DNA from 3 places in the Uliginosibacterium sediminicola genome. Region 2 is predicted to be linked to each of the others. Evidence: predicted binding sites of a transcription regulator. Region 2 holds the regulator's gene; each other region holds the start of a gene.
What was found. The regulator FliA, encoded in region 2, starts transcription of late flagellar genes. The targets are predictions, from matches to a motif close to CTAAAGTTNNNNNNNNNNNNGCCGNTA.
Positions count from the first base shown of each region.

Region 1: a site for FliA is predicted at 5,391-5,417, ahead of ABDB84_RS12710 (AP2 domain-containing protein). Genes of this name have one in related genera too.
Region 3: a site for FliA is predicted at 2,145-2,171, ahead of motD (flagellar motor protein MotD). Genes of this name have one in related genera too.

Region 1 covers NZ_JBDIVE010000006.1:196,734-204,245, forward strand. Annotated here, with positions in the region: gene dnaJ (molecular chaperone DnaJ) at 1-1,015, opposite strand, end outside; gene dnaK (molecular chaperone DnaK) at 1,190-3,109, opposite strand; gene grpE (nucleotide exchange factor GrpE) at 3,218-3,784, opposite strand; gene ABDB84_RS12705 (serine/threonine-protein kinase) at 3,967-5,325, shown strand; gene ABDB84_RS12710 (AP2 domain-containing protein) at 5,498-5,989, shown strand; gene ABDB84_RS12715 (HesA/MoeB/ThiF family protein) at 6,059-6,808, shown strand; gene ABDB84_RS12720 (GlpM family protein) at 6,810-7,151, opposite strand; gene ribD (bifunctional diaminohydroxyphosphoribosylaminopyrimidine deaminase/5-amino-6-(5-phosphoribosylamino)uracil reductase RibD) at 7,155-7,512, opposite strand, start outside.
Region 2 covers NZ_JBDIVE010000018.1:12,012-19,523, reverse strand. Annotated here, with positions in the region: gene flhA (flagellar biosynthesis protein FlhA) at 1-1,028, shown strand, start outside; gene flhF (flagellar biosynthesis GTPase FlhF) at 1,034-2,509, shown strand; gene ABDB84_RS19575 (RNA polymerase sigma factor FliA) at 2,724-3,482, shown strand; gene ABDB84_RS19570 (flagellar motor protein) at 3,510-4,250, shown strand; gene ABDB84_RS19565 (ABC transporter permease) at 4,266-5,483, opposite strand; gene ABDB84_RS19560 (ABC transporter ATP-binding protein) at 5,698-6,399, opposite strand; gene ABDB84_RS19555 (efflux RND transporter periplasmic adaptor subunit) at 6,396-7,512, opposite strand, start outside.
Region 3 covers NZ_JBDIVE010000019.1:22,067-29,578, forward strand. Annotated here, with positions in the region: gene ABDB84_RS19790 (FMN-binding glutamate synthase family protein) at 1-288, shown strand, start outside; gene ABDB84_RS19795 (DMT family transporter) at 276-1,178, opposite strand; gene motD (flagellar motor protein MotD) at 1,265-2,113, opposite strand; gene ABDB84_RS19805 (methyl-accepting chemotaxis protein) at 2,284-3,549, shown strand; gene dapB (4-hydroxy-tetrahydrodipicolinate reductase) at 3,614-4,417, opposite strand; gene ABDB84_RS19815 (outer membrane protein assembly factor BamE) at 4,434-4,796, opposite strand; gene fur (ferric iron uptake transcriptional regulator) at 4,968-5,399, shown strand; gene ABDB84_RS19825 (UxaA family hydrolase) at 5,475-6,986, opposite strand; gene ABDB84_RS19830 (tagaturonate reductase) at 7,062-7,512, opposite strand, start outside.

The sequences.
Region 1 (7,512 bases), on a different contig from region 2:
TCAGCTTGACCGGCGTCTCGACGACGACATGGCAGTGCAGGTCGCCGGTCTGGTGGCTGCGCAGGTTCTTGATGCCCTTGCCACGCAGGCGGAACACCTTGCCGGTCTGCGTTTCAGCGGGAATCTTGATATTGGCGGCGCCGTCCAGCGTCGGGATCGAGATTTCGCCACCCAGCGCTGCGGTGGCAAAGCTGATCGGCATCTCGCAGTGCAGGTCGTCGCCTTCGCGCTCGAACACCGCATGCTGCTTGATGTGGATCTCGACATAGAGATCGCCAGCCGGGCCGCCATTGACGCCCGCTTCGCCGTGACCGGAGTGACGCAGGCGCATGCCTTCGTCGATACCGGCGGGAATCTTCACTTCCAGGGTCTTCTGCTTCTTGACGCGACCGGCGCCATGACAGTCGTGGCAAGGGTCGGTGATGATGCGGCCGGCGCCATGACACTTCGGGCAGGTCTGCTGCACCGAGAAGAAACCTTGTTGTATGCGCACCTGGCCGGCACCGCCGCAGGTCGGGCAGGTCTTGGGCTGGGTGCCGGGCTTGGCGCCCGAGCCGTGGCAGGTGCCGCAGGATTCCATGACTGGAATGCGGATCGTCTTGTCCACGCCGCGCGCGGCTTCTTCGAGGGTGATTTCGAGGTTGTAGCGCAGGTCGGCGCCGCGATAGACGCGTTGGCCACCACCGCCGCCGCCACGACCGCCGAAGATCTCGTCAAAGATGCCGCCAAAGGCATCGCCGAAATCGCCGAAGCCCTGGGCGCCGCCAAAGCCGCCGCCACCGGCGGAGGGGTCGACACCGGCATGGCCGTGACGGTCATACGCCGCGCGCTTGTTGCCGTCGGAGAGCACTTCGTAGGCTTCCTTGGCTTCCTTGAATTTGTCTTCGGCTTCCTTGTTATCCGGATTGCGGTCCGGATGGTATTTCATCGCCAGCTTGCGATAGGACTTCTTGATGTCCTCATCCGAGGCATCCTTGCTGACGCCGAGTACTTCGTAAAAATCCCGCTTGGCCATATCTCACACTTCAAATTTTGCACGTGATCTGCTGGGGCAGCTACGCACGGTTAGGCTGGAGGCAATCTTCAGATCCATCACAAATCAGCCGCCCCATCATACGACAGCGGGCATCAGACCGTTTTGCGGCCTGATGCCCACCCTCGCACTGCGGCGCGGCTTGCGGCTTGCCGCTTACTTGGCGTCCTTCACCTCGGTGAATTCGGCATCGACCACGTTGTCATCGGCCGGCTTGCTGGCGCCAGCAGCGGCAGCTTGGGCACCGTCGCCAGCGTTCTGCGCGTACATCGCTTCACCCAGCTTTTGCGAGACGGTGGCCAGCGCTTGCGCCTTGGCTTCGATCTCGGCCTTGTCATTGCTCTTGAGCACCTCTTCGGTTTCCTTGAGCGCGGTTTCGATCTTGGCCTTCTCGTCGGCAGCGATCTTGTCGCCGTGTTCGGTGAGCGCCTTCTTCGTCGTGTGCACCAGGGCTTCGGCTTGGTTGCGCGCGTCGATCAGTTCCTTCTGGCGCTTGTCTTCCTCGGCATGCGCAGCGGCATCGTTCACCATCTTCTGGATCTCGTCTTCCGACAGACCGGAGTTGGCCTTGATGGTGATCTTGTTTTCCTTGCCGGTCGCCTTGTCAGCGGCCTTCACGTGCAGGATGCCGTTGGCGTCCACGTCGAAGGAGACTTCGATCTGCGGCGTGCCACGCGGTGCCGGCGGGATGCCTTCGAGGTTGAACTCACCGAGCATTTTGTTGCCAGCGGCCATTTCGCGCTCACCTTGATAGACCTTGATGGTCACTGCCGGCTGGTTGTCGTCCGCGGTCGAGAACACTTGCGAGTGCTTGGTCGGGATCGTGGTGTTGCGCTTGATCATCGGCGTCATCACGCCACCCAGGGTTTCGATGCCAAGGGTCAGCGGCGAGACGTCGAGCAGCAGCACGTCCTTCACGTCGCCTTGCAGCACGCCACCTTGCACAGCGGCGCCGACGGCAACGGCTTCGTCAGGGTTCACGTCCTTGCGCGGCTCCTTGCCGAAGAATTCTTTGACCTTCTCCTGCACCTTGGGCATGCGCGTCTGGCCGCCAACGAGGATCACGTCGTCGATGTCCGACACCGACAGGCCGGCGTCCTTGATGGCCTTGCGGCAGGGCTCGATGGTGGCGTTGACCAGCTCGTCAACCAGCGACTCGAACTTGGCGCGCGTGATCTTCATGGTCAAATGCACCGGAGCGCCGTTGGCCATGGTGATGTAGGGCTCGTTGATTTCGGTTTGCTGACCCGAGGAGAGCTCGATCTTGGCGCGTTCAGCCGCTGCCTTGATACGTTGCAGGGCGATGGCGTCCTTCGAGAGGTCCACGCCGTTGATCTTCTTGAACTCTTCGACGATGTGGTCGATCAGGCGTTGGTCGAAGTCTTCACCACCGAGGAAGGTGTCGCCATTGGTGGCCAGCACTTCGAATTGCTTGTCGCCATCCACATCGGCAATTTCGATGATGGAGATGTCGAAGGTGCCGCCGCCGAGGTCGAACACGGCGATCTTCTGGTCCTTCTTGCCAACCTTGTCGAGGCCGAAAGCCAGTGCCGCCGCGGTCGGCTCGTTGATGATGCGCTTGACGTCCAGACCGGCGATGCGGCCGGCATCCTTGGTCGCTTGACGCTGGCTGTCGTTGAAGTAAGCCGGCACGGTGATGACCGCTTCGGTGACTTCTTCACCGAGGTAGTCTTCAGCGGTCTTCTTCATCTTGCGCAGCACTTCGGCGGAGATTTGCGGCGGCGCCATCTTCTTGCCGCGCACTTCAACCCAGGCGTCGCCGTTGTCGGCCTTGCTGATGGTGTAGGGCATCAGGTTGATGTCCTTCTGCACTTCCTTCTCTTCGAAGCGGCGGCCGATCAGGCGCTTGACGGCGTACAGCGTGTTCTTGGCATTGGTCACGGCCTGACGCTTGGCCGGTGCGCCGCAGAGGATCTCGCCATCTTCCATGTACGCGATGATGGAGGGCGTGGTGCGCGCACCTTCCGAATTCTCGATGACCTTGGGCACGCCGCCTTCCATGATGGCGACACAGCTGTTGGTGGTACCGAGGTCAATCCCGATGATCTTTGCCATTTTCAAAACTCCTAGATTTTTTGTGGCGCAACGCGGTCGCGCCCTGATTCATACCTGTAACGCAAGTAGGGGTGTTTGGCGGAATTTCAAGTTCCCGCTGCCGCGCTTTTATGCAGCGCTGCCGTTGGACACAGCCACCAGGGCCGGACGCAGCACGCGGCCTTCAAGCGTGTAACCCTTCTGGAACACCTGGACCACGGTATTGGCAGGCTGCTCCGAAGGAATCGAGCTGATCGCCTGGTGCTTGTGCGGATCGAACTTCTCGCCTTGCGGATTCACTTCTTGCAGGCCGCTCTTGTCGAAGGCCTTGCCCAGGTTGCGCAGGGTCAGTTCGACACCTTCGCGCAGCGCTTCAGGCGTGGCGCCCTCGACCGACAGGGTTTGCTCCAGGCCGTCCTTGACGACCAGCAGCTCAGCGGCGAACTTTTCAATGGCGAATTTGGCGGCCTTGCTGACGTCTTCAGCGGCGCGGCGACGCACGTTCTCGGTCTCGGCCTTGGCACGCAGCCAGGCATCGTGGTGTTCCTGCGCTTGCAATTCGAGCTGACGGAGTTGCGCTTCAAGGCCGGGGAGGCTGTCCGTGTGAGATTCTGTGCTGTTGGCTGCCACGTCAGCACCCTCGGGGGCGCCATCTGTCGGTTCTTGCGGGCTAGCCGAATCCTGTACGTCCTGCATGAAGTATCCTCGAAAAAGTAGTCAGGACCTGACAGTGGGGTCGGGCACAAGGATTTCAAGTGAATCTGAGACATTTTTTGTCAATCTTCGTACAAAGTACGGATTACACTGCAATCGAAGCCTGAAAAACGTTTCAATACGCAGTCCTAGCTGTTCGCACCGTCCCCAGATACACATATTCCATGGCCACAACCCCAGAGAAGATTGGCAAATACCGCATCTTGCGCGAGCTGGGCAAGGGCGCGACGGCGACCGTGTATCTGGCCGAGAACCCGTTCTACCCGGAGCCGGTTGCGCTCAAGCTGATCTCCTTTCGCGACAAGAACAAGGACGAGGCCAAGTGGAACCGCCGCCTGCTCAAACTGCTGCGCGCGGAAGAGGGCGTCGCACGCAAGCTCGATCACCCCAACATCATCAAGATCTTCGAAGCGGTGATCGAGGAAGAGCAGGCCTATATCGTGATGGAGTACTTCGGCGGCAAGTCGCTGGAGGAATACTGTAGCTTCGACAAGATGCTGCCGCTGCATCGCACGGTGAGCATTGTCTTCAAGTGCTGCATGGCGCTCGATTACGCGTACAAGCAAGGCATCATCCACCGCGACATCAAACCGGCCAACATCCTCATCGACGAGCACGACAACGTGAAGATCACGGACTTCGGCCTGGCGATGAACGTGAACAAAAAGAGCGACCAGGACTCGACCTTCATCATGGGCGTCGGCTCGCCGGCCTATATGTCGCCCGAGCAGATCAAGAGCTATCCACTCAACCAGAAGACCGATCTGTACTCGCTGGGCATCGTGCTGTTTCACCTGCTCACTGGGCGCTTGCCGTACCGCGCCAAGAATCCGGCCCAGCTGGTCTACAAGATCATCAACACCGATCCGCCCTCGGCCAGCCAGCTCAATCCCGAAGTGCCGGAGGCGATGGACGGGGTGATCCGCAAGGCGCTCGAAAAGGATCTCTACTCGCGCTACAAGAATGGCGCCGAGTTCGCCAAGGACCTCACCGCGGTGCGCTACAAGATTCTCGACGAGAACATGCGCACGCATGACGCGTCCCGATTCGCCGCCGTACGCAAACTCAGCTTCTTTACCGAGTTCGACGATGTCGAGATCTGGGAAGTGGTGCGCTTTGCGGTCTGGCGCATGGTCGATCCGCTGACCCAGCTGATGCGTGAAGGCAGCGATGACCAGCGTTTTGGCATTGTCCTCGAAGGTGAAGTCGAGTTATCCATCGCCGGGCGCGTGGTGTCTACGCTGGGGGCGGGCGAATCCTTCGGCGAAACCGCGTATCTGGACGAAGTCGAACACCGCCAGCATGCGAGCGTGGTGACTCTGAGCCTGACGCGCTATCTCGAAATCTCGCCGGCCGCCTTGTCACTGGCCTCCGAAGAATGCATGGAGCACTTCCGCCAGCGCCTCATTTCCACTGTGGCGCGTCGCCTTGCGCGAGCCGAGGCGCAGATCGCCGCCAGTGGCGTTGCCGCAACACGGCCGACCAATGTCACCTCGATCGGCCTGCAGCTGATCGACACCTGAAGCGCACCGCGCAAATCCGTCCGTAGCGTTTTTTCTGCCTTTGGTGCAATGCCTGAACCGAAGCGCTAAAGTTTTGCCAGGCACTGCCGAAAATCCTCAAATCGCCGCCATAACCCTCGAAAGCATCTGGAGGAACGACGTGAGCAGAGGCAGTGTTTACGGAATCAGCCGTGTGGATAATGAAGTCAGCCGTACCCATGGCTGGTTGGTCACTATCCAGCGTCGCGGCGTCATCCATCGCAAGCATTTCTCCGACGGAGTACACGGAGGAAAGCAGAAGTCTTTTGCTGCGGCCAAGACCTATCGCGATGAAGTCATCACCAAAAACCCACCCTTCTCGATGCGCGAGTACTCAAACATCGTCAAGAAGAACAATCGTTCCGGCGTGGTGGGCGTATGTCGTTATTGCGCTTCGGAAACGCGTGATTTGCCCGAAGACAAGCAGCGCTGGTTCTGGGTCGCATCCTGGCCCTTGCCGGACGGGCGTCGCAAACGGGTCAAGTTCTCGGTCAAGAAGTACGGCGAAGAGGGCGCTTTCAAGATGGCACTGAAAGCCCGCAAAGATGCACTGCGCGGTCTCGACGGCGCTTTCGATCCGGGTGCCGTGCGCCGCAAGCCCGCACGCCGCAAGACCGAATCGAGCGAGCTACGCAAAGCCGCCTGATTGCCGCCGCTCAACAGAAAGCCGCTTACCCCGCAGGGTCAGCGGCTTTTCTGCTTGTAGAATTGGCCTATGAACGATGAACAGCTGCTGCGCTACTCCCGCCACATTCTTCTGCCCGAGCTCGATGTAGAGGGGCAACAAGCCATTCTTGACAGCCGTGTCCTGATCGTCGGCGCCGGCGGCCTGGGTTCGCCCGCTGCGATGTATCTCGCTTCGGCCGGCGTCGGCACGATCATCCTGGCCGACGGCGACACCGTGGATCTGACCAATCTGCAGCGCCAGATCCTGCATCGCAATGATTCAGTCGGCCGCTTCAAGGCCGAATCCGGCCGAGATACCCTGGCGACGCTCAACCCCGAGATCATCACCATCGCCTTGCCACAGCGACTGGAAGGCGCACTGCTCGACGCCCACATCAGCGAGGCCGACGTGGTGCTCGACTGTTGCGACAACTTCGCCACCCGCCACGCCATCAACCGCGCCTGCGTCAAACATCGCAAACCCCTGGTATCCGGCGCAGCCGTGCGTTTTGATGGACAGCTCAGCGTCTTCGATCTGCGCCAGGACAGCAATCCCTGCTACCACTGCCTGTTCCCCGATGGTGAAGATGTCGAGGAAACGCGCTGCGCAGTGATGGGCATCTTCGCGCCGCTGACCGGCATCGTCGGCAGTCTGCAAGCGGCCGAAGCGCTCAAGCTCATCGCCGGCTGCGGCGAGCCCCTGATCGGCAAGCTGCTGCTGATCAATGCACTGGACGTGAGCCTGCGCACGATGCGTTACGGCAAGGATGGCGGCTGTACGGTGTGCGGCAACGCCTGATTCAGCTGCGCAAGTGCGTCCACACCATCAGCAAAATCGCCGCACAAATCAGCCAGGCCAGGGTGGCGAGCAGCAAGGTGGCGGTGAGGCTCATGCGTGTGCATAGCAGATACACCGCCAGCAGATAAGCGCCGTAAGGCAGCAGGGAGCACAGGCCGAATAGCGCGGTGACTTGCAGGTCGGCGGCGGAGCGTTCGCTGCCGACGATGTAGTGAGCGATCAGCGCGAAGGTCGGGAACAGCGGCACCAGGCCGGCGATGAAGAAATTCGAGGTGCGCGAGAGCACGGCGATCAGCATCACCGCGGCAGCGCCGAGCGTGGATTTGAACAGCAGGGCGAGCATGACTCAGGCGCGCCGCAGCATCAGGCGCAGGTCAGTGCCGAACAGGCGCTGATCCTCGATCTGCCAGCGCGATGCCTCGGCCAGATGCGGGAGCGCCGGGAAGTCGAGCATGGCGCGTGCGCTGGGGCCGAGAAGGGTTGGCGCGAGATAGACCAGCAATTCGTCGGCGCAGCCCGCGCTGAGTAAGGCGCCATTGAGGATGGCGCCGGCTTCGACATGCACTTCATTGAAGTTACGCTTGGCGAGCGCTGCCACCAGCGCCTGCAGATCGACGCGGCCCTCATGTGCCGGCAGCACCAGAATCTCGGCCCCCGCCGCCAGCAGTGGCGCATGCTGCTTGGCGTCCTGCACCGTGGTCGCG
Region 2 (7,512 bases):
GCTGGAACGATGTGACGCCGGTCGATGTGCTCGGGCTGGAAGTCGGCTACCGCCTGATTCCGATGGTGGACAAGAGCCAGAACGGCGAGCTGCTGACGCGGATTCGCGGGCTGCGCAAGAAGTTCGCCCAGGACATCGGCTTCCTCGCTGCGCCGGTGCACATCCGCGACAATCTGGAGCTGCGCCCGAACGCCTATCGGATCACCCTCAAGGGCGTCGATATCGGTCAGGGCGATGCCTATCCGGGCCAGTTCATGGCCATCAATCCGGGGCGTGTGTCCGGCCGCCTGCCTGGCAACGAGACCAAGGACCCGGCCTTCGGCCTGCCGGCGATCTGGATCGATGCCGCGCTGCGCGATCAGGCACATGCGCTGGGCTACACCGTGGTCGACGCCAGCACCGTGGTGGCGACGCACATCAATCACGTCATCCTCTCGCACGCGGCCGATCTGCTCGGTCGCCAGGAAACCCAGGCGCTGCTCGACCATATCGCCAAGGATTCGCCCAAGCTGGTCGAGGACCTGGTGCCCAAGACCTTGCCGCTGCATGCGGTGCAGCGCGTGCTGCAGCTTTTGCTCGAAGAAGGCGTCAATATCCGCGACATGCGCAGCATCGTCGAATGTCTGGCCGAGAACGGCGCCAAGAAGCAGGACCCGAACGAGCTGGCGGCGCTGGTCCGCACGGCGCTCGGGCGCAGCATCGTGCAATCGATTTTCCCCGGCAATTCCGAGATGCAGGTGGTGGCCCTCGATCCGGGGCTGGAGCGCATCCTGCAACAAGCCATGCAGTCGGGCAGCGCCGAGGGCGCCATCGAACCGGGTCTGGCCGACACGCTGCTGCGCGATACTGCGGCGGCCGCTCAGCACCAGGTCGACATGGGCCTCACGCCGGTCTTGCTGGTGCCCAACAATCTGCGCTGGTTGCTCTCGCGCTTCCTGCGCCGTTCGGTGCCGAGTCTCAAAGTCATTGCCCACTCTGAGGTGCCTGAATCGCGCACCATCCGGGTGACCAGCGTTATCGGAGGTTGATCATGGTGAGTGTCCGCAAGTTTTTCGGCAAAACCGCGCGCGAGGCGCTGACCGCGCTGAAGGCCGAACTCGGACCCGATGCAGTCGTGCTGTCCAATCGTGCCGTGCCGGGTGGGGTCGAGATCGTCGCCCTGCCGCCGGAATCGATGGGCGAGATCAATGCCTCGGTACGTCAAGCCCAGCAAACCCCGGTGCAACCGCCGGCAGCCCGTCAGGCACCGGCTGCGCCCGCGCCGGAGAACACCATTGGCCAGCAGATCGCCGCCCAGCTGGCGCGCCGCAGCCAGCAGCAGGCCGCGCCGAAGAGCGGATTCCGTTCCGGCATCGACGCGCCGCCGCACGATGCCGATACCGGCGGCCACCAGGCACGCGGCGTGCGCCCCTTCAATCCGCCGCGTGTCGGGCCGGACGGTCGTGAACTGCCGATGCCGACGCCGGCCGCAGCAAAGCCGGCGCGCCCGCTGCAGGAAGAGCGCCACAACGATCTCTCCCGCGAGTCGATACAGGAAGCGGCGCGGGTGCAAAGTCTAGAAGCCACCAATGCCGCGCTGATGCAGGAACTCTCCTCGATCAAGGGCATGCTCGAACGCCAGCTTGCCGGCTTTGCCTGGAGCGAGATTTCGCGCACCGCGCCGGCCCGCACGCAGATGATGAGCGAGCTGCTTGAAGCCGGCTTCTCGGCCCAGCTGACGCGCCAGCTCACTGAACCGATTCCGGCCGATTCCGAACTCAACGATGCGCGCGATCTGGTGCGCCAGCTGATCAATCGTGACCTGCGCCTGCAGGACTGCGACGCCGACATCATCGACCGTGGCGGCGTGTTCGCCCTGGTCGGCCCGACCGGCGTCGGCAAGACCACCACCACCGCCAAGCTGGCGGCGCGCTGCGTAGTGCGTCACGGCGCCGACCGCCTGGCGCTGATCACCACTGACGGCTACCGGATCGGCGCGCACGAACAGCTGCGCATCTATGGCCGCATTCTCGGTGTGCCGGTGCATGTGGTACGCGATGCCAGCGATCTGCGCCAGACCCTGCAGGAGCTGCGCAACAAGCACATGGTGCTGATCGATACGGTCGGCATGGGCCAGCGCGACAAGATGGTGCTGGAGCAGGCTGCCATGCTCAATTCCGCCGGCAAGGTGCGTCGCCTGCTGTGCCTCAATGCCACGGTGCGCGGCGACACCATGGACGACGTGGTGCGCGCCTACCGCACGGCCGATCTGGCCGGCTGCATCTTCACCAAACTCGACGAAGCCACTTCGGTGGCGCCCGCGCTCGATGTGGCGATGCGCAACGAGCTGAGCGTGCTCTATCTGGCCACCGGCCAGCGCGTGCCGGAAGACCTGCACCTGCCCAATCGCAACTATCTGGTACATCGCGCGCTGCGCGAGCTGCCGCCCGATTCACCCTGGAAGCTGGACCGCGCCGATGCCGGTTTGCTAATGAGCGAACCGCGTCCGCCGGGCAATTCGACAATGTAAATTGGTGTTACGGGGGCTCAAGTTCTGCGCGGCAGTTGCCGTAACAGAGTGTGTGCTCCTTTCTCGTTCTGTCCCGCGTATCGCTGAGGTTTTCAGCACGTGAATTGAGCAAGAACAAGGCCCTTTTTTCGAGCGGCGCGCAAGCGAGCCGCAGAGCAAAATGTTCCCATGCAGCAGTCAAACTGGTGTGTGACCACTCTTAAGAGAGAGCACGATGTATAACGCAGCGGGAACCCTGGATAAAGATCAGCTGGTCGCGCGCTACGCGCCGCTGGTCAAACGGATCGCCTACCACCTGATGGCCAAGCTGCCGGCCAGTGTGCAGGTCGAAGACATCATTCAGAACGGCATGCTGGGCCTGCTCGACGCCATGGGGCGTTATGAAGAGGGCCTCGGCGCGCAGTTCGAAACCTATGCCGTGCAGCGCATCCGTGGCGCCATGCTCGATGGCCTGCGCGAAAACGATTGGCTGCCGCGCAGCCTGCGCCGCGAAATGCGACGTATTGAAACGGCGATCCACAATCTTGAACAGCAACACGGCCGTCAGCCGACCGAGCGCGAACTGGCCGAGTCCCTGGGCATGACCCTGGCCGACTATCAGAAGATGCTGCAGGAAGCGCGCGGCTATCAGCTGGTGTACTTCGAAGACTTCGGCGACGAAGAGGAAGACGACTACCTCGAACGCCACATCGTTGGCGAAAACAACGATCCGCTCAAGCTGCTCGAAGAAGCGGGCATGCGCCACGTGCTGATCAAGGCCATCGAAGACCTGCCCGACCGTGAAAAGATGGTCATGGGCCTCTACTACGAAGAAGACCTCAACCTGCGTGAAATCGGCGAAGTGCTGGGTGTTTCCGAGTCCCGCGTCTGTCAGCTGCACAGCCAGGCCATTGCGCGTCTGCGTGCACGCATCGCCAGCGGCCGCGAGTCCTCGATGCCCAAATCCGCCAGCCGCCGCGCCAGCGCTGCCTAAGCCGCGGATCACGGGGAGCGCGTCGCGATGGATCTGATCAGCATCGCCGGTCTGCTGCTTGGCATCAGCGTGATCATCGCGGGCCAGCTGCTCGAAGGTGGCCACCTGCAATCGCTGGTGCAGCCGACGGCCCTGATGATTGTGCTCGGCGGCACGGTCGGCGCCGTCATGCTGCAAAGCCCTTTGCACGTTTTTCTGCGCGGTTTGCGCATGGCCGGCTGGGTGCTCAAACCGCCAGCTTCACCGATGCGCGAGCAGATCGAACAGATTGTCGCCTGGGCCGCGATTGCGCGCCGCGAGGGCCTGCTCTCGCTCGAAGACAAGATCCAGAACCTGCCCGATCCCTTCATGCGCAAGGCCGGTCAGCTGCTGGTCGACGGCGTTGAGCCGCAGCACATCCGCGAAGTCATGGAAATCGACATCGGCACCTGGGAGGCGCAGCAGAAGCAAGCCGCCAAGATCTGGGAAGCCGCTGGCGGCTATTCGCCCACCATCGGCATTCTCGGCGCGGTGATGGGCCTCATCCACGTGATGGAAAACCTCTCCGACCCCGGCAAGCTGGGCGCCGGCATCGCGGTGGCCTTTGTCGCCACGATCTATGGCGTCGGCTTGGCCAATCTGGTGTTCCTGCCGATGGCCAAGAAGCTGCAGGCGAATATCGCCCGCCTGGTCGCGGCGCGTGAAATGGCGCTCGACGGCGTCATCGCCATCGCTCACGGCGAGAATCCGCGCATCATCGAGAGCCGGCTACAGGCGTATTTGAGCTGAGCCGGCAGCCTGCGCTCATTCGTGGCGCAGCGCTTCGATGGGGTCCAGCTGCGCCGCCCGCCGCGCCGGCATATAACCAAACAGCACGCCAATCGCCGCCGAGAACAGGAAGGCCAGCAGATTGATCTGCGGGTCGAACTGGAAGGGCAGCTTCATCAGGTTCGACAAGCTGATCGAGGCAGCCAGCGCCAGCGCGATCCCGATCAGGCCACCGAGCGCGGATAGCGCAATCGCCTCGACCAGGAACTGCAGCAAGACCTCGCGTGCCAGCGCGCCAATCGCCAGGCGGGTGCCGATCTCGCGGGTGCGCTCGGTGACCGAGACGAGCATGATGTTCATGATGCCGATGCCGCCGACCAGCATGCTCACCGCCGCCACGGCGCCGAGCAGGGTGGTGAGGATGCGGGTGGTGCCGGAGAGCGTCTGCGCGATCTGCTTGGTATCGACGATCTGGAAGTTGTCGAGCTGCCCGCTCTGGATATTGCGCCGCTGGCGCATCAGCGCGGTGATGTCGGCACTCACTTCGTCGGTGTCGTAGCCGTCCTTGGCCGACAGGTAGATGGTCGGGATCTCCTGCGCGCTGGAGGCGCCCCAGATTCGCCGCAGCATGGTCTTCAGCGGCACCAGGATCACATCGTCCTGATCATTGCCGAAACCGCCCTGACCCTTGGACTTGAGCGTGCCGACCACCTCGCAGGTGACTGAGCGGAAACGCATTTTCTGGCCGATCGGATCATGGCCAGCGAACAGCTTGTTGCGGATGGTGTCGCCGATGATGCAGGCGGCGCGCCCGCTTTCCTGCTCCGACTCGCTGAACATGCGGCCTTCGGCGATCTCCCAGTTGGTCACCGAGAAGTAGTCATTGGTCACGCCGGTGGCCTGGGTCGACCAGTTTTGCTGCAGGAACACCGCGCTGCCAAAGCGTTGCGCGCTGGGCGCCACGGCGCGCACGCCGACGATTTCGCGCTCGATGGCCTCGGCATCGGTCAGCTTGAAATCCGGCGGATTACTGCCGCCGGTGCCCGCCGAAAAGCCGCGCCCGGGGCGCAGGATCAGCAGATTGCTGCCCAAGCTCTGCACCTGTGCCTGGATCGAACGCGTCGCGCCATGGCCCAGGGTGACCATGGTAATCACCGCCGCCACGCCGATCACGATGCCCAGGGTGGTCAGGAAGGCACGCATCAGGTTGCGGCGGATTTCGCGCAGTGCGAGGAGCAGGGCGTTCCAGATCATGGGTGTTGTGGCGACGTGATATTGCAGCGTTTTGAATGGCGGCTTTTTGACGCGAAGGGCGCGAAGGGCGCAGAGAACAGCGAAGGAATGCTTTGCTTGTGAAGAGCGCTATCCATAAAGCATGCGATGTGCGCTGTTCCGGACCTGAAAGATCTGTGTTTCCTTCGCGAGCCTTGACTTTTCTCCGCGCCCTCGGCGTCAAATGTACAGGCGCTCAAGTTTGTGCTCCCGCTTCAGTTGGCACATCCGACGCGACATGCCCATCGACAAAGCGCACCACACGCCGCGCGTAGGCGGCCATGTCCGGCTCGTGGGTGACCATCAGGATGGTGATGCCGCGCTCGCGATTGAGCGCGTCGAGCAGCGCCATGATCTCTGCGCTGCGTGCGGAATCGAGATTGCCGGTCGGCTCGTCGGCGAGCAGCACGGCGGGCTCGGTGGCGATGGCGCGGGCGATGGCCACGCGCTGCTGCTGTCCGCCGGATAGCTCGGCCGGGCTGTGCCGGGCCCAGTCGGCGAGGCCGACCGATTCGAGCGCGGCATGCGCCTTGCGGCGGCGCTCGGCCGGGCTGACGCCACGGTAGAGCAGGGGCAGTTCGACATTCTCCAGCGCACTGGTGCGCGAGAGCAGGTTGAAGCCCTGGAAAACGAAGCCCAGATAATGCCGGCGCAGCAGCGCGCGCTGGTCACGGCTGAGGCTTTGCACTTCCGCGTCCTGAAAGACATAGCGGCCGCTGCTGGGCGAATCGAGGCAGCCGAGGATGTTCATCGCCGTCGATTTTCCCGAGCCGCTGGGGCCCATCACGGCGACGAATTCGCCCGCCGCGATGCTCAGGCTGACGCCGCGCAAGGCCTGCACGGCAGCGCTGCCCTGGCCGTAGGTCTTGGTGACCTCGATGAACTGCAGCAGGCTCATGGCTTGGGTGCTTCGACGCGGGTGATCACGCTGAGGCCTTCGTGCACGCCAGCGCCGCTCACTTCGGTATTGCGCCCATCGGAGAGGCCGAGGGTGACGATCAGCGGTTCCGGGCGGCCATTCTTGAGCAGCCACACGCGGCCTTGCGCGCCATTGGCCTTGCGGCCGACCTGGGTCACTTCTTTCGGGCGATTGCCGCGCAGATTGGGCGGTGCCGGGAACAGGCTGGAGAGCACGCCACCGCCGCCGCCCGCCGGCGCCGGATCGCTCGGCGGTGTGAAGCGCAGCGCGGCATTCGGCACCATCAGCACGTTCTTGCGTTCAGCCACCTGAAGTTCGGCGGTGGCGGTCATGCCGGGGCGCAGGCTCAGATCGTCGTTCTTCACCTGCAGGATGGTTTCGTAGCTGACCACGTTGTCGACGGTTTTGGCGCCGTAACGGATCTGCCGCACGCGGGCATTGAATTTCTTGCCCGGCCAGGCATCGACGGTGAAGCTTGCCTGCATGCCTTCGCGCAGCTGGCCGACATCGGCCTCGGCGACGGCGATGTTGAGATCCATCTGCGCGAGATCCTGGGCAATGGTGAACAGCACCGGCGCCGACAGCGAGGCGGCCACGGTCTGCCCCGGGTCCACGCTGCGGATGAGTACCGTGCCATCGATCGGCGAGCGCAGGGTGGCCTTGGTCAGATCCGATTCATTGACCGCCAGGGCCGCGCGCAACTGCGCCACGGTGGCTTCGGCCGCGGCCAGGGCGGCCTGCAGGTTGCGCAGCTTGATGCGTGCATCGTCCAGCTCGCTGCCGGCAGGCAGCTGGCCGCCCGAGAGCTGGGCCAGCTTTTCGAGGCGGGCGAGGGCGACGCTGGTGGCCTCGACATCGGCCCGCGCCTGTTCCACCTTGGCCTGCGCCGATTGCATATTGGCGCGGGTTTGCGCGGCCTGGCCTTCGAGCTTGACGGTGTTCAGCACGGCCAGCGCTTGTCCCTGTTTGACGCGGCTGTTGAAGTCGACCAGCACTTGCGCCACGGTGCCCGAGAGTTCGGAGCTGACATCGACCTTGGTACGCGCCTGCAAGGTGCCGGTGGCGGTGACGGTCGAGGCCAGGTCGCCGCGG
Region 3 (7,512 bases), on a different contig from region 2:
CGCGGCTTCATGTTCGCGCTCGGCTGCATCCAGGCGCTGCGCTGCCATACCAACACCTGCCCGACCGGCATCGCCACCCACAACGTCCGCCTGCAGCGCGGTCTGGTGATCGAGGACAAGGCCGAGCGCGTCGCCAACTACGCCAGCAGCATCAACAAGGAGGTGGACACCATCGCCCACTCCTGTGGCCTGCGCCACGCCCGCGAATTCAGCCGCGAGCATGTGCGCATCGTGCAGATGGCGGGTCAGTCCGAAGCGCTGTCTACGCTCTATCCTTATCCGGCCTGAGCGCGGCGGCGCTCGGCCAGCGCCACCACCACGCCGCCAGCGGTGATGACCAGCATGCCCAGCACGCTCAAGGCATCCGGCACCTGCTCAAAGGCCAGCCAGCCGAGCAAGGCCGCCCACAGCAGCTGGGCATAGCTGATCGGCGCCAGCACCGAAGCTGGCGCGTCGCGAAACGCGAGCGTGAAGCACAGATGACCGAAGAAGCCGAAGCTGCCCAGGCACAGGTAGAGCAGGATCTCCAGCAGCGAGGGCATCTCGCTGAACCAGAACCAGGGTAGCAGCACGCCGAACACCACCGAGCCCAGCAGCGCCGAGTAGTACAGCATGGACACCGCGTTCTCGCTGTAGCTGAGCACGCGGGTGAACAGCTGGTAGGCCGTCATGCACAGGGCGACCAGCAGGGCGCAGGCCACGCCCAGCGGGTCCAGATCGCCCCCGGGGCGGATGATCAGCAGCACGCCGGCAAAACCGCCCAACACGGCGAACCAGCGCAGACGGCCGATGCGCTCATGCAGGATCGGCCTGGCCAGCAAGACCACCAGCAGCGGTGCCAGATAAACGATCGAAGTCGCCTCGGCCAGCGGCAGGCGGCGCAGCGCCAGCATCATGAACACCGTGATACCGATCAGACAGGCGCCGCGCAGCAGCACCCAGTGCGGGCGCTGCGCATGCACGAGCTGGCGCCCCATGCTCGGCATGAAGATCGCCGTCATCCACAGCAGATGTACGAAGTAGCGTGTCCAGGCCACCAGCGGCACCGAATGGCGCAACGCGAGGTATTTGGACGCAGCGTCCATCCCGGCAAAGAAAAACAAGGCCAGCGCGTAGACCAACATGCCACGCAAGGGAGAACGCAGCCCGCTGGGGCGGGCCAGATGAAGGAGACGCAAGGGACTGCCCAAGGAACATCGAACCGCCATCATGCCGCAGGCCGCACGGGTGCGCCAGCGGCTGGTGCACAGCAGCGGCCGAAAGTTCAGGGCTTGGCTGCGGGGCTCAGGCTGAGGTCCTCCGGCATGCCGAGCGCGCCCGAGGTATCGCGCACGCTGGCCGGTTCAGGATCGCCCGCCGTTTCGGGCAGCTGGGATTCGATCAGGATGGTCACCCGCCGGTTACGCGCGCGGCCATCCGGCGTCGCGTTGTCGGCAATCGGGCGCTGATCGCCATAACCGGCGGCGGTCAGGCGTCGCGGGTCGACGCCGCTGGCGACGAACAAGCGCACCACCGAGGAAGCGCGCACCGCTGAGAGCTCCCAGTTGGACGGAAAATTGGGATTGCTGATCGGCAAAGTGTCGGTGTGCCCTTCCACGGTAATTGGGAATTCCCCCGCCGCCACCACCGTCGCCACCGCCTGCAAGGCGCGCAGTGCGGGCGCGCCGAGTGCCGCATCACCGGGCTGGAACAGCACGCTGGCGTTGATCTCGACCGAGATGCCATGCGCCCCCTCGGTGACATGCACCTGACCGCCCTTGACCAGCGGATCGAGCACGCGCTTGATGTCCTCCGCCATATTGCGCATCTTGGCGCGCTGTTTGGCGCGCTGGGCCTCCACTTCCGGATCGACCTTGGGCGGCCGCGCAACGCTGGCCACAATCGGCGGACCGCTCGGAATCGGCTGCGAAATCAGTACATTACCCTGCACATTGACATCACTGCGGAAAGCCTGGACGAGGGAGTCGGACAAAACCCGGTACTTGCCTTCGTTCACCGAACTGACGGCATACATGACCACGAAAAAGGCGAATAGCAAGGTAATGAAATCCGCATAGGAGACCAGCCAGCGCTCGTGGTTTTCGTGTTCTTCTTCCTGCTTTTTGCGGGCCATGGCACCTGTTCCGACATGCGTACGGCTGTGTTAACGGCAGCACTGCCCTGCAACTTGACCGCGCCCAGCCAAGCCGCGGGCAGAGCGGACGGCCGCCTTTTGCGCGCGACGCTCAAGTCGCCTGGTCTTTTTGACGTTATCTGCCCTACAAATGCCGGGAGGACTTCCTCATGTTGAAAAACCCGCTTGCCAGCATGCGCAACCAGTTGTTGCTCGTGTGCGGATCAGGCACGAGCTGTGTATTGATCGCTGCCGGTGTCGGCCTGCTGACGCAGTCGCGTGCCGTAGACGAGTTGAGTGCCGAACTGCAGAAGCAGCAAGCAGTCGTCCATCCCGCCATGCAGAGCATCATCGACTCGGCGCAAACCGCACTGTGGCTGAGTCTGGCACTGATGGCGGTCGTCTGCGTCGGCGCCCTGGGCAGCTTTCTGTGGCTGCTGCAGAAGCATCTGGTGCAACGCACCGCCAAACTCTCGGACGATCTCAAGCGCCTGGCCTCCGGCGACTTCCGCCAGGCCGTCAATCTCGAACACAGCGAAGAGCTGCGTCGCGTCGCCGAATCGGCGGAAACCATCCGCCAGGGGCTGGGGGCACTGATCGCCCAGGTGCGCGAGAGCGCCGTCACCCTGCAACAAGGCGTGGACAACGTTGCCGATGATGCGGCGCGCGTCTCCGACGCCTCGCTGGAGCAATCTCAGGCCACCTCGAAGACTTCAATGTCGATGCAGGACCTGACCCAGTCGATGCAGAACATCACGCGCAACGCCGACAGCGCCAACCGCCTCTCGCACGACAGCCTGCAGCAGTCGCGCAATGTGCGGACCAAGCTCGACGAGGTCAAACGCGTCATCGACGAGGCGGCCCAGGTCATCCAGCGCGTCGCCAGCGCCTCGCAGGACTCGCTGCACAATATGCAGCGCATCAGCTCGATGACCCAGCAAGTGCGGGAAATTGCCGATCAGACCAATCTGCTCGCCCTCAATGCCGCCATCGAAGCGGCGCGTGCAGGCGAAGCCGGCCGTGGTTTTGCCGTGGTCGCCGACGAAGTACGCAAGCTCGCCGAGAAGTCCGGCCAGTCGGCCGCGCAGATTGACGCCATCACCGCCTCACTCAATGGCCAGGCCGCCGATCTGGAACGCTCGGCCGCGCATGGCCTGGCCGCCATCGACAATAGCCGCAGCGGCATGGATGAAACACAGACAGCGCTGGCCGCCGCCAATGAGGCGGTCGCCAAGGCGACCAATGAACTGGACGCGATTGCCGACTCGGTGCGCGAACAGAATCAGTCCAATGCCGAGATCGCCCGCAATGTCGAGCGCATCGCCAGCATGGTGGAGAACAACAACAATGCCGTCTCCAGCATGACCAGCTCGGCCGAGAAGCTCAATGCCCTGGCCGGCAAGATGAACAAGGTCGTCTCCACCTTCAAGCTCTGAGCGGCGCCAACGCAATAAAAAAGCCATGGCATGCCATGGCTTTTTTTGCGGGCAGTGCGCGGGCCTACTTCAGACCGAGCACGTCCTGCATGTCAAACAGGCCATTGCGCTTGCCTTGCAGGAACAAGGCTGCGCGCATCGAGCCGCTGGCGTAAGGCATGCGGCTGCCCGCCTTGTGCGAAATCTCGACGCGCTCGCCCAGCGCGGCGAAGGTCACGGTGTGGTCGCCCACGATGTCACCGCCACGCACCGTCGCAAAGCCGATGGTCTCGGGCTTGCGCTCACCGGTCACGCCTTCGCGGCCATACACCGCGCATTCAGCCAGATCACGCCCGAGGCCCTTGGCCACCACTTCGCCCATGCGCAGCGCGGTGCCCGAGGGCGCATCAACCTTGAAGCGATGGTGCGCTTCATAGACTTCGACGTCGTAGCCGCTGTTGAGGATCTGCGCCGCCACTTCGAGCAGCTTGAACACGGCGTTGACACCCGTCGCCATATTGGCCGAGAAGACCACCGGAATGTGTTCGGCAAAGGCAGCGATCTGCTGTTTCTCTTCCGGCTTGAAACCGGTGGTGCCGATCACCATCGCCTTGCCGGCGCGGCGCGCGGCCTCAAGGTGCAGCAGCGTCGCTTCGGGCCGCGTGAAATCGATCAGGCAATCGGCCAGCGCAAAGGCTGCGTCGACATCGGCGCTGATCGCCACCCCGGTATTGACGCCCGCGAAATCGCCCGCGTCACGCCCCAGCCAGACGCTGTCGGGCCGGTCCAGCGCAGCGACCAGTTCAACGCCCGGCGTCTGCTGGCTGGCTTCAATCAGCATGCGGCCCATGCGGCCGGAGCTGCCTGCAATTGCAAGTTTGACTGTCATGCTTGTTCCGTAAAAATCAGGGCGCCGCGACCGGCGCGCTTTGTACCACCGGGGCCGACAAGGCCAGCGCGGGCACCACGTCACCCTCGATGCTGAGCAGCTTGCCGTCCTTGAAAATCAGGGTGATGCGCTTCTGCTCGGTCAGTTTGCCTGCCGGGGCGAAGCGATAGACATAGTCCCAGCGATTGGCATGGAACGGATCGAGGAGCAGGGGCGAACCCATGATGAAGCGCACTTGCTCTTCGGTCAGGCCCTGTTTGAGCTGAGCCAGCATCTCTTGCGAGACGTAGTTGCCCTGGCGCACATCCATGCGATAGATGCCCAAACCCTTGGTCCATGAGCAGGCCGGCAGCGTCAGCAGCGCTGACAACAAGATCACACCGGTAATCAATCGACGGTTGCGGGATAACGTGCAAAGCATTGCTCAAACCCTTGTCAGTCCGGCCAGGCACCACGCCCGCACCTCGGAAGCTCCCCCAAGAGGGAGCGCGAAACTATATCATAGGGGCCTTGCTACCCGCGCCCTGGCGCCCGTGCACCGGAGATGAATATGGCCTCACCACAAAGCCTCAAGAATATGGGCCTCAAGGCAACCCTGCCGCGCCTGAAGATTCTGGACCTGTTCCAGCGCAGCAGCGAACGCCACATGACTGCCGAAGATGTCTATCGACTGCTGCTCACCGAAGAGCTGGACGTCGGCCTGGCCACGATTTACCGCGTCCTCACGCAGTTCGAACAAGCCGGTCTGCTCAAGCGCCACCACTTCGAATCCGGCAAGGCCGTGTTCGAACTCAACGAAGGCCATCACCACGATCACATCGTCTGTGTGGACTGCGGCCATGTCGAAGAGTTCTTCGATGCCGCCATCGAAGAGCGCCAGCACCAGATCGCCGCCGAACGTGGCTTCAAGCTGCGCGACCACGCCATGCACCTCTACGCCGAGTGCGCCAAGAAGGACTGCCCTAACCGCAACAAGGGCTGATCTGCCGGCAAGACCCACCCGCCAGAAAACAAATCGGGGCGCCCAGGCGCCCCGATTCTTTTGCGTCGCCCCGACTTACATCACGGCGCCGATCTGCCAGGGCAGGAATTCGTCCTGACCGTAACCGAGCACTTCGCTGCGCGTCTTCTCGCCCGAAGCGTGGCTGATGATGGCGTCGAAGATGCGTTGGCTGATCACCTGCATCGGCACGCCGTCGATCAAATCGCCGGTATTGACGTCCATGTCCTCGCGCTGGCGATCCCACAGCACATTGTTGGTGGCGAACTTGATGGTCGGCACGCCGGCGCAGCCGAAGGCTGAACCACGACCGGTGGTGAAGCAGATCACCTGCGCACCGCCCGCAGCCTGGCCGGTGGCCGAGACCGGGTCGTATCCCGGAGTGTCCATGTACACGAAACCCTTGGCGGTCACCGGCTCGGCGTATTCATAGACGGCGTTGAGATTGGTGGTGCCGCCCTTGGCCACCGCACCGAGCGATTTTTCAAGAATGGTGGTCAGGCCGCCCGCCTTGTTGCCGACGGAAGGATTGTTGTCCATCTCGCCGCCGTTGCGGCTGGTGTAGTCCTTCCACCAGCGGATGCGGTCAAGCAGCTTTTCAGCGATTTCGGGCGTTGCGGCGCGGCGAGTGAGCAGGTGCTCGGCACCGTAGATTTCCGGCGTTTCGCTGAGGATTGCCGTAGCGCCGTGCGCCACCAGCATGTCGACCGCGCCACCGAGAGCCGGATTGGCCGTGATGCCGGAATAACCGTCCGAGCCGCCACAGTTGAGGCCGACGATCAGATGGCTGATCGGCAGCGGCTCACGCTTGTACTGATTGACCGTCGGCAGCATGGCCTGCACGTATTCGATGCCCTTGGCGATGGCCTTGCTGGTGCCACCGAGTTCCTGGATGTTGACCGATTGCAGCATGCCGGCCTCGACACCGCCGATCTGCGCAATCAGCGGCGCCACCTGGGCCACTTCGCAACCCAGGCCGACGAAGACCACACCGGCGACATTGGAGTGCGTGGCATAGCCATTGAGCGTGCGACGCAGCGCCAGCATGCCCTCGCCCGCGCTGTTCATGCCGCAACCGCTGGGGTGCACCAGGGAGATCACGCCATCGACATTCGGGTAAGCGGCCAGCAACTCGGACGTGAAGTGGCGGGCGATGTTGCGCACCACGGTGGCCGAGCAATTGACCGAGGCGATGACGGCAATGTAGTTGCGCGTGCCGGCCTTGCCATTGGGGCGCTTGTAGCCCAGGAAGGTCGCCGGTTCGGCCACTTGCGGCGTGTCGTGGCGGTCCGCACAGAAGGCGTGTTCGCGCTCGAATTCGGCAACGGCCAGGTTCTGCACGTGCACGTGCTTGCCGCGTGCGATGTCGGCCTTGGCGAAGCCGATGATCTGGTTGTAGCGGCGTACGGCTTCGCCGGCCTTGATGGCGCGCGTGGCGATCTTGTGACCGGGCGGGATCATGTCAGCGATGACGAGGTCTTCGCTGTCGATACGATTGCCCGGAATGAGCTGCTGCGTGGCAATGATTACATCATCATTGGCATGAAGGCGGATGGCGGTCGGTTGCATGGAGAGTCTCCGGATGAACGCTGTGTGCTTCAACAGGAAGCACACAGGTCTTGGACAAACAGAACAGGAAGAGGTTTAGAGCAGCTCGGCAATCGCCGCACTGACGCCAACGGCCTTGATGCGCGCAAGACCTGCAGCCACTTGCTCGCTGAGGCCCGGCACGGCATTGAGGTCTTCACCCCACAGGCTGGTGTTGGCCAGCACGCCGCGCACCAGGGCGCTGACATCGGCGCCCGGCGTCCAGCTGCTCCAGGCCTGTTCCAGCGCGGCCAGCACATCGGCATTGTCCTTGATCGGGTAGCTCTGGCCGGCGCGCTCGCCGATGAACTCACCGGCGGCATCGCGCTTGCCGTGGTAGAAGTTGAGCAGCGCCGCCAGCGAGAAGGACAGGAACTTCGGCGCCTTGCCGTATTCCTTGGCGTAGTCCTTGACCGTCGGCAGCACGCGCACCTGCCACTTCGACACCGAATTGAGCGCAATCGAGATCAGCTCATGGCGGATGTTCGGGTTGGCAAAGCGCTCCATG